DNA from 3 places in the Mesorhizobium sp. M0571 genome. Region 1 is predicted to be linked to each of the others. Evidence: predicted binding sites of a transcription regulator. Region 1 holds the regulator's gene; each other region holds the start of a gene.
The links. Region 1 encodes HrcA, which represses chaperone genes, less so after heat shock. Its sites were predicted from a motif close to GTTAGCACTCNCNNNNNGNGAGTGCTAAC; they were not measured.
Positions count from the first base shown of each region.

Region 2: a site for HrcA is predicted at 2,433-2,461, ahead of groES (co-chaperone GroES). Genes of this name have one in related genera too.
Region 3: a site for HrcA is predicted at 2,546-2,574, ahead of groES (co-chaperone GroES). Genes of this name have one in related genera too.

Region 1 covers NZ_JAMYQT010000014.1:96,334-100,502, reverse strand. The annotation lists gene rdgB (RdgB/HAM1 family non-canonical purine NTP pyrophosphatase) at 1-104, opposite strand, end outside; gene NKI85_RS18115 (VOC family protein) at 104-514, opposite strand; gene rph (ribonuclease PH) at 548-1,264, opposite strand; gene hrcA (heat-inducible transcriptional repressor HrcA) at 1,396-2,508, shown strand; gene NKI85_RS18100 (hypothetical protein) at 2,542-2,739, shown strand; gene NKI85_RS18095 (PQQ-dependent sugar dehydrogenase) at 2,840-4,169, shown strand, end outside.
Region 2 covers NZ_JAMYQT010000028.1:15,540-19,708, reverse strand. The annotation lists gene NKI85_RS26295 (TetR/AcrR family transcriptional regulator) at 1-277, shown strand, start outside; gene groL (chaperonin GroEL) at 357-2,012, opposite strand; gene groES (co-chaperone GroES) at 2,075-2,371, opposite strand; gene NKI85_RS26280 (bifunctional helix-turn-helix transcriptional regulator/GNAT family N-acetyltransferase) at 2,589-3,524, shown strand; gene NKI85_RS26275 (FAD-binding oxidoreductase) at 3,577-4,169, opposite strand, start outside.
Region 3 covers NZ_JAMYQT010000038.1:22,016-26,184, reverse strand. The annotation lists gene NKI85_RS28970 (hypothetical protein) at 17-166, opposite strand; gene groL (chaperonin GroEL) at 476-2,131, opposite strand; gene groES (co-chaperone GroES) at 2,197-2,493, opposite strand; partial or broken gene NKI85_RS28955 (S46 family peptidase) at 2,918-3,898, shown strand.

The DNA of each region.
Region 1 (4,169 bases):
AGCTCGGCAAATTCGCGCAGCTTGCCGGCATTATGACTGGCGACGACGATCTTCTTCCCGTCAAGCGAATGAACAGTTGGCGAATGAACAGTTGGCGAATGCATCAGATGCCCCAGATTCTTGGCTCGGCGAATTCGATCGAATTGCTCGAGGGGTCGCGAATATAGATCGACCAGCCGCCCTGCGGCCACTCGAACTCGCTTTCGATGGCGATGCTCTTTGCTTCCAGATGCGCTTTCCAGCGCACGATCTCGTCGGCGCTTGCGGCGAAACAGAGATGGCCCTCGCCGACCGCGCCATGTGGCGGCACTGGCAGCCTGGCATCGGGCGCCGGCGGCACTTTGGTCGCTTCGGCGTTGAAGATGAGCAGCACGCCGTCGCCGCAGCGGAAGAAGAGATGCCTGCCGCCGACCTTGCCGAGCAGATCGAGCCCGAGCACGCCGGAATAGAACTCTTCCGCGGCAGCAAGATCCGTCACGTAGAGTGCTGATTCCAGGATTGCGGAAGGAGTCACAGGATCGTCAACCTCATCGTCATAAACTGAAGATCAGTCCACGGCCATCTGCTGCAGGCTGACCAGACGCTGAATGCCTTTCTTGGCCAGCCTCATCAGCGCCGCGAACTGCTCTTCCGAAAACGGCTCGCCCTCGGCCGTGCCCTGGATTTCGACAATGCCGCCCTTGCCGGTCATGACGAAATTGGCGTCGGTGCCGGCCGAGGAATCCTCGATATAGTCGAGATCGATGACCGGCTGGCCATCATGGATGCCGCAAGAGATTGCCGCAACGTGATCCTTCAGCACCTTGCCCAGGCTCGCCATCTGGCGGGCTTCCATCCAGCGCAGGCAGTCGTAGAGCGCCACCCAACCGCCGGTAATCGAAGCGGTGCGCGTGCCGCCGTCGGCCTGGATCACGTCGCAGTCGACGGTGATCTGCTGCTCGCCGAGCGCCTGCAGATCGACCACCGCGCGCAAGGAACGGCCGATCAACCGCTGGATCTCCAGTGTGCGGCCGCCTTGCTTGCCGGCCGACGCCTCGCGGCGCATGCGCTCGCCGGTCGAGCGCGGCAGCATGCCGTATTCCGCCGTCACCCAGCCCTTGCCGGAATTGCGCATCCAGCCCGGCACCTTTTCCTCCAGGCTGGCCGTGCACAGCACATGTGTGTCGCCGAACTTCACCAGGCACGAGCCCTCCGCGTGCTTGGAGACGCCGCGCTCGAAGGAGATGGGGCGCATTTCGTCGAATTGGCGTTTGGAAGGGCGCATTCAGGCTTCTTTCTTTCTTCGGAATCTTGGCCGGCTTGTAGCCGCACGGGGCGTGAGGCGCAAAGGAAAATGGACCGGTTGCGCCGACGCCGCAGAAGTCTATATCTTCGGGCCGGAGGTTTTTGGCTCGAATGACCAAGGCAGTCGATCCCGGTTCGCAATCACACGTGCTCCCGTCGCACGCGCTTCAATCGCCCGCATTTCAATCGCTCGACATGCGTTCGCGCGACATCTTCCGGCGCATCGTTGATTCTTATTTGAGGGATGGCGAGCCGGTCGGTTCGCGCAGCCTGTCGCGCATCCTGCCCTCGTCGCTGTCGCCGGCCACAATCCGCAACGTGATGAGCGACCTCGAGCATCTCGGCCTGATCTACGCGCCGCACATCTCGGCCGGCCGGCTGCCGACCCAGGCTGGCCTGCGCTTCTTCGTCGATGCTTTCATGGAGCTCGGCGACCTCTCCGACGAGGAGCGCCGCACCATCGAGGCGCAGGTACGCGCCTCCGGCTCGGGCGCGACGCTGGAGCATATGCTGACCGAGGCCAGCCAGATGCTATCCGGCATGTCGCGCGGCGCCGGCCTCGTGCTCGCCGCCAAAAACGAGGTGGCGCTGAAGCACATCGAATTCATCCAGCTCGAGCCGACCAAGGCGCTTGCCGTGCTGGTCTCGCAGAACGGCGACGTCGAAAACCGCGTCATCGACCTGCCCGCCGGCATCACCGTCTCGCAATTGCACGAAGCCTCGAACTTCCTCAACGCCCATATTCGCGGCCGCACGCTGGCCGAGGCGCGGGTCGAGATCGCCCGCATCAAGGAAGAGACGAGGGCAGCCCTCGACACGCTTTCGCAGGATCTGGTCGAGAAGGGCCTGGCGGTCTGGGCAGGTGCCGAAAGCGGGGTGCCTGGGCGGCTTATCGTGCGCGGCCGCGCCAATCTCCTGGAAAACGTCACCGCCCAGGCCGACATCGAGCTGCTGCGGCATTTGTTCGAGGATCTCGAGACCCAGGATGGGCTGATCCAGCTCCTCGACCTCGCCGAGGAAGGCCCGGGCGTGCGCATTTTCATCGGTTCGGAAAACAAGCTGTTTTCGCTGTCGGGCTCATCACTGGTGGTGGCACCCTATCGCGACAAGGATGCGCGCGTCGTCGGTGCGCTCGGCGTGATCGGGCCGACGCGGCTGAATTATGCGCGCATAGTACCGATGGTCGACTATACCGCGCAGCTGATTTCGCGCATGCTGCGCTAGGAGCCGCCGCGGCCTGCCGCAAGGAGAAAAAGAATGGCGCTGGAATCGTTCAAGGCCCAGATCAGCCTGCTGCTCGAGGAAATGGTCAACCAGCCCCAAGATCAGCACGAGGTACAGGAGCAATTGCGCGAAAAGCTGGGGGAGATGCGGGCCATGGGCTTGCCGCTGCCGGCCGATCTGGTCGCGCTGGAAAAGCGCCTCGACGACGATTTCTACGCCGCTGGCAAGTAACCGGGGTTCGGCTTCAAATCCTCGTGTGCTGGACGCCCGCTTGGAACGACCAATGCCTCATCCCGTTTGTCCTCTTCGAGGCGAATCCCGAAGGACGATGATGATCCGATCTGGCGGCTTTGCGGCCATTGCCGCTGCTCTCCTTGTTGCGACACCGGCATCCGCCCAGCAGGCGGATCAGAAGGTGCTCAAAGGCGAAGCCGCTTTTGGCGATTGGCACGCCGACAGGCCTGGCATCCGCCGCCTGATCGGGCCGCAAGACATGCCGACAGCCGATCCCGCCCAATCCGCTTCGAACGGCGCCGGCGTGGCGGAACGGCCCGAAAGCGCCAAGCCAGAATTGCCGCCGGGCTTCTCGGCCGAAATGATCGCATCCGGCATCGTCAATCCGCGCGTCGTGCGCGTCGCTCCGAATGGCGACCTGTTCGTTGCCAACAGCCATGCCGACCAGATACGCGTCTATCGTCTCGCCGAGGGCAGCGCCAAGCCCATCGAGAAAGCGATCTTCGCCAAGGGGCTCAGTTATCCATATGGCATCGCCTTCTATCCGCCAGGGGACAAGCCGCAATGGGTCTATGTCGCAAACAGCGACAGCATCGTCCGCTTCCCCTATCGCGACGGCGACCTAAAGGCGTCCGGCAAACCAGAAACCATTGTCGCCAAAATCCCGTCGGGCGGTCACTCGACCCGCGACATCGCCTTCTCGCCGGATGGCAAGACGCTTTATCTGTCGGTTGGCTCCGCCTCGAACGTCGCCGAAGACATGGATAAGGAGCCGGATGGCGGCCTCGACGCCTGGGCGAAATCAAAGCCGCTCGGTGCGGCCTGGGGCTCCGAGGACGGCCGTGCCGATGTGCTCGCCTTCGACCCGGATGGCAAAAATCCCCGAACTGTCGCCACCGGCCTGCGCAACTGTACGGGCATGACCGTGCAGTCAGCCACCGGCGCGTTGTGGTGCGTCGTCAACGAGCGCGACGAACTCGGCGACAATGTGCCGTTCGAATTTGCAACTGAAGTCAAGGACGGCGCTTTCTATGGTTGGCCTTGGTACTACATCGGCAATCACGACGATCCGCGCCATCAGGGCGAGCGGCCCGACCTCGCCGGCAAGGCCACTGTCCCCGACGTGCTGATGCAAGCGCATTCGGCGCCGATGAACATAGCCTTCTACGACGGCGAGAACTTTCCGGCGGATTATCACGGTGACGCTTTCGTCACCATGCATGGTTCGTGGAACCGCGGCGCCAGGACCGGCTACAAGGTGGTGAGGCTCAAATTCAGGGACGGCAAGCCGACCGGTGCGTATGAGGACTTCATGACCGGCTTCGTGATCTCGAACGACGCCGTCTGGGGCCGCCCGGTCGGTGTCGCCATGGCCAAGGACGGCTCGCTGATCGTCACCGAGGACGGTAACGGCACCATCTGGCGCA
Region 2 (4,169 bases), on a different contig from region 1:
GACTGACATGCCGGAGCTGGCCGAATTGTGCCGCTCGGCTTTCGAGCAATGGATAGGCTTGCTCAGGGCGGCCTTCGTCAGGGCAGGGGTGCCCGAGCGCCGCGCGCATGCGCTGGCGCTGCTGGTCGAATCATCACTGGAAGGGCTGATGGTGATCGCACGCGCCACCCGCGACCGCGCCCCGGTGCTGGCGGTGGCCGACGAAGTCGCCGCGGTGATTGAAGGTGCATTGCCGGCAAAGCTCTCGCCCTCGCGGCGTATTGACGCCGCCGTCTGAGCGGGCAACCCGCTAAACAAAGCAAACAAAAAGGGCGCCTTTCGGCGCCCTTTCTGTATCTCAAGGCTGATGGGTTGGATTAGAAATCCATACCACCCATGCCGCCCATGCCGCCGCCGCCCATGCCGCCAGGCATGCCGCCGCCAGCCGACTCCTTCTTCGGAGCCTCCGCGATCATGGCTTCGGTGGTGACGAGCAGGCCGGCGACCGAGGCCGCGTCCTGCAGAGCCGTACGCACAACCTTGACCGGATCGACGATACCCATGGCGATCATGTCGCCATATTCGCCGGTCTGGGCGTTGTAGCCGAAGGTCGCGCCCTTGTTCTCGAGGATCTTGCCGGCGACGATAGATGCTTCCGCACCGGCGTTGGCCGCGATCTGGCGGGCCGGAGCCTGCAGCGCGCGACGCACGATGCTGATGCCTGCGGTCTGGTCGGAGTTGGCGCCGACAGCCTTGATGCTCAGCGAAGCGCGCAGCAATGCGACGCCGCCGCCGGGAACGATGCCTTCTTCGACGGCCGCACGGGTCGCGTTGAGGGCGTCATCGACGCGGTCCTTCTTTTCCTTGACTTCCACTTCGGTCGCACCGCCGACGCGGATCACGGCAACGCCGCCCGCCAGCTTGGCGAGACGTTCCTGCAGCTTCTCCTTGTCGTAGTCCGAGGTGGTCTCCTCGATCTGCTGCTTGATCTGGGCAACGCGGCCCTGGATCTCGGCCTTCTTGCCGGCGCCGTCGACGATGGTGGTGTTCTCCTTGGAGATCGACACCTTCTTGGCGCGGCCGAGCATGTTGAGGCCGACATTCTCGAGCTTGATGCCGAGGTCTTCGGAAATGACCTGGCCACCGGTGAGGATGGCGATGTCTTCCAGCATGGCCTTGCGGCGATCGCCGAAGCCCGGCGCCTTGACGGCGGCGATCTTCAGGCCGCCACGCAGCTTGTTGACGACCAGCGTGGCCAGGGCCTCGCCTTCGACGTCTTCCGAGATGATGACCAGCGGCTTCGAGGTCTGCACGACAGCCTCGAGGATCGGCAGCATGGCCTGCAGGTTGGAGAGCTTCTTCTCGTGGAGAAGGATGTAAGCGTCTTCCAGATCCGCAACCATCTTCTCGGCGTTGGTGACGAAGTAGGGCGAGAGATAGCCGCGGTCGAACTGCATGCCTTCGACGACTTCGAGCTCGGTCTCGGCGGTCTTGGCTTCCTCAACCGTGATGACGCCCTCATTGCCGACCTTCTGCATCGCTTCCGCGATCATCGAGCCGACCGAAACATCGCCATTGCCGGCGATGGTGCCGACCTGGGCAACCTCTTCCGAGGTCTTGATCTTCTTGGCGTTCTTGATCAGCGTTGCGACGACGTCGGCGACGGCGAGGTCGATGCCGCGCTTGAGGTCCATCGGGTTCATGCCGGCGGCAACCGCCTTGTGGCCTTCCTGGACGATCGACTGCGCCAGAACGGTCGCGGTCGTGGTGCCGTCGCCGGCGATGTCGTTGGTCTTCGACGCCACTTCGCGGACCATCTGCGCGCCCATGTTCTCGAACTTGTCTTCAAGCTCGATTTCCTTGGCGACGGTGACGCCGTCCTTGGTAATGCGCGGCGCGCCGAAGGACTTGTCGATGACGACGTTGCGGCCCTTGGGGCCGAGTGTGACCTTCACCGCGTCGGCGAGGATGTTGACGCCGCGCAGCATGCGCTCACGAGCGTCACGGGAGAATTTTACGTCTTTGGCAGCCATTTTTAGCTCCTGGCAGGGGCTTGGATTGAGCCCGAAAATTCAGTTGAGGGTGAGGCCGGTATTCAGCCGATGATGCCCATGATGTCGGATTCCTTCATGATCAGAAGGTCTTCGCCATTGAGCTTGACTTCGGTGCCCGACCACTTGCCGAACAGGATGCGGTCGCCGGCCTTGACGTCCAGCGGGACGAGCTTGCCGGCTTCGTCACGGGCGCCGGAACCGACGGCGATGATCTCGCCTTCCTGCGGCTTTTCCTTAGCCGTATCGGGGATGATGATCCCGCCCGCGGTCTTGGATTCGGATTCAACCCGGCGTACGACCACGCGGTCATGAAGCGGGCGGAACTTCGACTTTGCCATTTTTTATTCCTCGATGAGAATGGTGAGAACAGTTCCTCCGTCCGGCGGCGCCGGACATGTAGTTAGCACTCATCTTGGGGGAGTGCTAACGTGGCGCTGAAATAGGCTGGTGGCTCACGCGAGTCAAGGCGCCCAGTGAGCATCACCAGGACAATTGCTTCAAACATATACTTGACTAAGTCAACTAAATGGCTGATCTTGCCGGCAGGAGGATGCCATGACGATTCATCATCACCCAGGCAAGGAGCGGATCGACGCGGTGCGGGCCTTCAACCGCTTCTATACCCGCCAGATCGGGTTGCTCGACGAAGGGCTGCTGAAAAGCACCTTCTCGCTGACCGAAGCGCGGGTGCTCTATGAACTGGCGCATCGCGATGGCCTGACCGCCACCGATCTTGCGCGCGATCTCGGCCTCGATGCCGGTTATCTCAGCCGGCTGCTGAAGAAGTTCGAGGGGCGTGATCTGGTCGAGCGCGCCACGATCGAGGCAGATGCGCGGCGCTCGTCGATCGCGCTGACCCAGGCCGGGCAGCAGGCCTTCGCGCCGCTGAACCAGGGCTCGCACGATCAGGTCACAGCTTTGCTCGACCGGCTTTCGGTCCCCGAACAGGACAGGCTGGTCAAGGCCATGCAGACGGTGCAGCGCCTGCTGGGCGGAAGCGCCGAGCCCAAAATTCCCTATATGCTGCGGCCTCTGCAGGTCGGCGACATCGGCTGGATCATCCATCGGCAGGGCCTGCTCTACGCGCAGGAATATGGCTGGGACGAGAGCTATGAGGCGCTGGTCGCCGAAATCCTCGGCGCATTCGTCAAATCCTTCGATCCGAAATGGGAACGCAGCTGGATCGTCGAGCGGGAAGGCGAGGTCGTCGGCTCGGTGTTCGTCGTGCACCAGTCGGACGAGGTGGCGAAGTTGCGCCTGCTCTATGTCGAGCCTTCGGCGCGCGGGCTCGGCATCGGCAAGCGGTTGGTCGAGGAATGTGTCGGCTTTTGCCGCGCCAAGGGTTACAGGACACTGACGCTGTGGACCAACGACGTGCTCACCTCAGCGCGCCGCATCTATGAGGCGGCCGGGTTCAAGCTGGCCGACGAGGAGCGCCACCATTCCTTCGGCAAGGATCTGGTCGGCCAGAACTGGAACCTGGAGCTGTAGCAGCGCCGCAGCATTTCGAGCATCGGCCTGCGCCGGCCGCGGCGGAAATCGCTTAGGTGGTTGGCCTGATGTTCTGGTTCAAGCGGAAGAAATTGGTGGGATCATATTTGTTTTTTAGTGCGGCCAACCTCGGGTAGTTTTCGCCGTAAGCTGCCAGAACCCGGTCCGTGCCTTCCTCGCCGAGATTATTGGCGTAGACGCCGCCGGTCGAGAAAGGTCTCATCGCATCCCACAGGTCGCGCGCCCATCGGATGTGCGTTTCGTCATCAGCCGGATTGTCCCAGATCGATATCGGGAAGCAATCATAAAGCGCATCCCTGTTGGCATAGGGCGTTTCGTCCATCGGTACTCGCGAGATGGCGCCGCCAACCTGCTGCAGGACCAGAAGCGATTCGCGGGGTGCAGTCATGTAAGCCGCAAGCATCGTATCGATCGCCTGGTCTGTAATTTCGCGCATGAACTGCGCCTTCCAGTAGTAGCGCCGCCCGCGCGGAAAGAGGCTGTCCCCCGCCGATTGGATTTGAAGATACTGCACAGGAGCAATCCGGCGCTCAACCGGCGTGCCATACTCTCTCAATGGCTGGACGATTTGCTCGCCCTCGTCGAGTGGGCCGATGTAACACGCCGAGATGCTGAAGAAGCGTT
Region 3 (4,169 bases), on a different contig from region 1:
CGACCTGCAATCGTGATCAGGCTGATCGTGGGGTCTCCGGACGCCAGCGTTGCAGATAGTTTTCGGCAAGCGTGAGCAGGCCGTGGATCACCAATCCGGTCAGGCCGACCACGATCATGGCCGAAAAGACGAGTTCCAATTGAAAGAGCTGACGACCATAGGCCATCAGGTATCGGAGCCCTTCGAACGATGCGATGAGTTCTACCGCAACCAGGGTCTGCCAGCCGTTGGCAAGGCCTTCTCGCAGCCCTGTAAAGATCGACGCACGGCGGAAGGCAGCACGATCATCGTGAGTTTCGACCAGCGGCTGAACGAAAGGACACGGCCAGACCCCGTCTCACGACGACGCCGTTGCGCTTCGCCGCCATCAGGCTGCGTAGAGGACTTGCACGTCTAAAGCTGTCGATCATGCTCGGCACATAAAAAAGGGCGGCATCGCTGCCGCCCTGTCCGTAAGCTTGCGAGATTGGCTGAATTAGAAATCCATACCGCCCATGCCGCCCATGCCACCGCCGGGCATACCAGCCGGCATGCCGCCGCCAGCCGACTCCTTCTTCGGAGCCTCCGCGATCATGGCTTCCGTGGTGACCAGCAGGCCGGCGACCGAGGCCGCGTCCTGCAGAGCCGTGCGCACAACCTTGACCGGATCGACGATACCCATGGCGATCATGTCGCCATATTCGCCGGTCTGGGCGTTGTAGCCGAAGGTCGCGCCCTTGTTCTCGAGGATCTTGCCGGCGACGATCGATGCTTCCGCACCGGCGTTGGCCGCGATCTGACGGGCCGGAGCCTGCAGCGCGCGACGCACGATGCTGATGCCTGCGGTCTGGTCGGAGTTGGCGCCGGTGACGGTGATGGCCAGCGAAGCGCGCAGCAATGCGACGCCGCCGCCGGGAACGATGCCTTCTTCGACGGCCGCACGGGTCGCGTTGAGGGCGTCATCGACGCGGTCCTTCTTTTCCTTGACTTCGATCTCGGTCGCACCGCCGACGCGGATGACGGCAACGCCGCCCGCCAGCTTGGCAAGACGTTCCTGCAGCTTCTCCTTGTCGTAGTCCGAGGTGGTCTCCTCGATCTGCTGCTTGATCTGGGCGACGCGGCCCTGGATCTCTTCCTTCTTGCCGGCGCCGTCAACGATGGTGGTGTTCTCCTTGGAGATCGACACCTTCTTGGCGCGGCCGAGCATGTTCAGGCCGACATTCTCGAGCTTGATGCCGAGGTCTTCGGAGATGACCTGGCCACCGGTGAGGATGGCGATGTCTTCCAGCATGGCCTTGCGGCGATCACCGAAGCCCGGCGCCTTGACGGCGGCGATCTTCAGGCCGCCACGCAGCTTGTTGACGACCAGCGTGGCCAGGGCCTCGCCTTCGACGTCTTCCGAGATGATGACCAGCGGCTTCGAGGTCTGCACGACGGCCTCGAGGATCGGCAGCATGGCCTGCAGGTTGGAGAGCTTCTTCTCGTGGAGAAGGATGTAGGCGTCTTCCAGATCCGCAACCATCTTTTCGGCGTTGGTGACGAAGTAGGGCGAGAGATAGCCGCGGTCGAACTGCATGCCTTCGACGACTTCGAGCTCGGTCTCGGCGGTCTTGGCTTCCTCGACGGTGATGACGCCCTCGTTGCCGACCTTCTGCATCGCTTCCGCGATCATCGAGCCGACCGAAACGTCGCCATTGCCGGCGATGGTGCCGACCTGGGCAACTTCTTCCGAGGTCTTGATCTTCTTGGCGTTCTTGATCAGCGTCGCGACGACGTCGGCGACGGCGAGGTCGATGCCGCGCTTGAGGTCCATCGGGTTCATGCCGGCGGCAACCGCCTTGTGGCCTTCCTGGACGATCGACTGCGCCAGAACGGTCGCGGTCGTGGTGCCGTCGCCGGCGATGTCGTTGGTCTTCGACGCCACTTCGCGGACCATCTGCGCGCCCATGTTCTCGAACTTGTCTTCAAGCTCGATTTCCTTGGCGACGGTGACGCCGTCCTTGGTAATGCGCGGCGCGCCGAACGACTTGTCGATGACGACGTTGCGGCCCTTGGGGCCGAGCGTGACCTTCACCGCGTCGGCGAGGATGTTGACGCCGCGCAGCATGCGCTCACGAGCGTCGCGGGAGAATTTTACGTCTTTGGCAGCCATTTTTTACTCCTGGGCATTTCGCCCGAAATTCAGATTGGATGGTGCGGATGAAAGGCGGCGGCGTGTCAGCCGATGACGCCCATGATGTCCGCTTCCTTCATGATCAGAAGGTCTTCGCCGTTGAGCTTGACTTCGGTGCCCGACCACTTGCCGAACAGGATGCGGTCGCCGGCCTTGACGTCCAGCGGGACGAGCTTGCCGACCTCGTCACGGGCGCCGGAACCGATGGCGATGATCTCGCCTTCCTGCGGCTTTTCCTTAGCCGTATCGGGGATGATGATCCCGCCGGCGGTCTTCGCTTCGGACTCGACCCGGCGAACGACCACGCGGTCATGCAGCGGCCGGAAATTCGACTTTGCCATTTTTGGATTTCCCTGGTGCGGATGTTGAACGGTTCTCCGTTGCCGGAGCGTGTTTAGCACTCACCAGAAGCGAGTGCTAACGCGGCAGTCAGATAGGCCGTAGGCTCCTGCTAGTCAAGACGGAAGAGGGACCGGCGAAGAGCAAACGAGCGTGGAAGCACTGAGCCCTTTACGTAGACGACGTCGGAGATCGGACATGGATGGGGCGGCTCACCATTTGTAACTGAGGGCTTTATTTATTTGGCACGATTGGTGCAGCGGATGATCCGCAAACGTTGCCCGCGACAAATATGAGAGGTGAGCGCCATCAGGACTCTTGCGGTTAACGGTCCACTCGGTCTTTACGGTGTGGCCGCCGCGCGGGCGCCAGGACTCCGGCCATCCCGATAGTCACCAATCCAATCTGCGGAGAACAGGAGGCAAGATGAGAGCGACAGTCAGCATGAACTCGAATTTGAAATGTTTGGCCAAAGCAACTGCCATCGCCTTGCTCTGGACGGTCACGGCTACGTCGGCGGACGAAGATATGTGGATGCCGGGCCAGACTGCGGAAGTGGGCGCGGCCATGCGCGCGGATGGGCTCCAGATCGATCCCGCCCAGCTGGGCCGTCTGGACGCTGACCCGCTCAACGCGATCGTATCACTGGGCGGATGCTCCGCCTCGTTCGTCAGTCCACAAGGGCTGGTCGCAACCAATCATCACTGCGTGTTCGAATCCATCCAATACCACAGCAAGGAGGGCCAGGACTATCTCACAGACGGGTTTCTGGCGAAGAGCCCTGGGTGAAGAATTGCCCGCGGCGCCAGGCAGCCGAATCTATGTGATCGAGGACATGCGGGATGTGACCGCCGAAATGCTCAAGGGCGTCTCGGACAAGCTGAATGGTTTGCCCGCTATGAGCGGCTCGCCACGAACCGCAAGGCCCTGATCGCCGCATGTGAAGGACAGCCCAATCGCCGCTGCGACGTTGGGGCCTATTATGGCGGCGCCTCCTACTATCTCCAGCAGAAGCTCGAAATCGAGGACGTGCGCCTTGTCTATGCGCCCGCGCTCGGCATCGGTAACTTCGGCGGCGAAACGGACAATTGGATGTGGCCGCGCCACACAGGCGACTTCGGCTTTTATCGCGCCTATGTCGCTCCTGATGATTGCTCCCGGCCATATGCGCGCGACAATGTGCCTTACCGGCCGAAGAGTTGGCTACCCATAGCCTGTGAAGGCGTCAAGGAAGGCGACCTTGTGATGGTCGCCGGCTTTCCCGGCGCAACCCACCAGTTCCTGACGGCGGATGAAGTCCGGTTCAACTTCGCGCAATTCGAACCGCGGTTGCAGCGTTCGCTCTCGGATTATGCCGCCCAGATCAACCAGGCAACGGCAGGCAATCGCGAGGCGCAGATCCATTGACCGCCCGCTTCACAAATGGCTCGGCCTAAAACGCATGGGAAAAGCAGAAAAGGCAACAGATTGGCACCAGAATGAATATGGCCGCGCGAACTGACAGACGCGCCAACAATCGGCATCTCGCATGGTCGGTGGCACTGGACGTGGCGCCCACCCTGCTGGCGCGACTCCCCATCAGGTCGTCGGGGTTTCGCTGGCGAAAAAAACTTCCGCGTGTCTCTGCGCGATCCATCCCGCTTGCGCGTGCCTAGTCAACCAAAAAACTGACCATCTG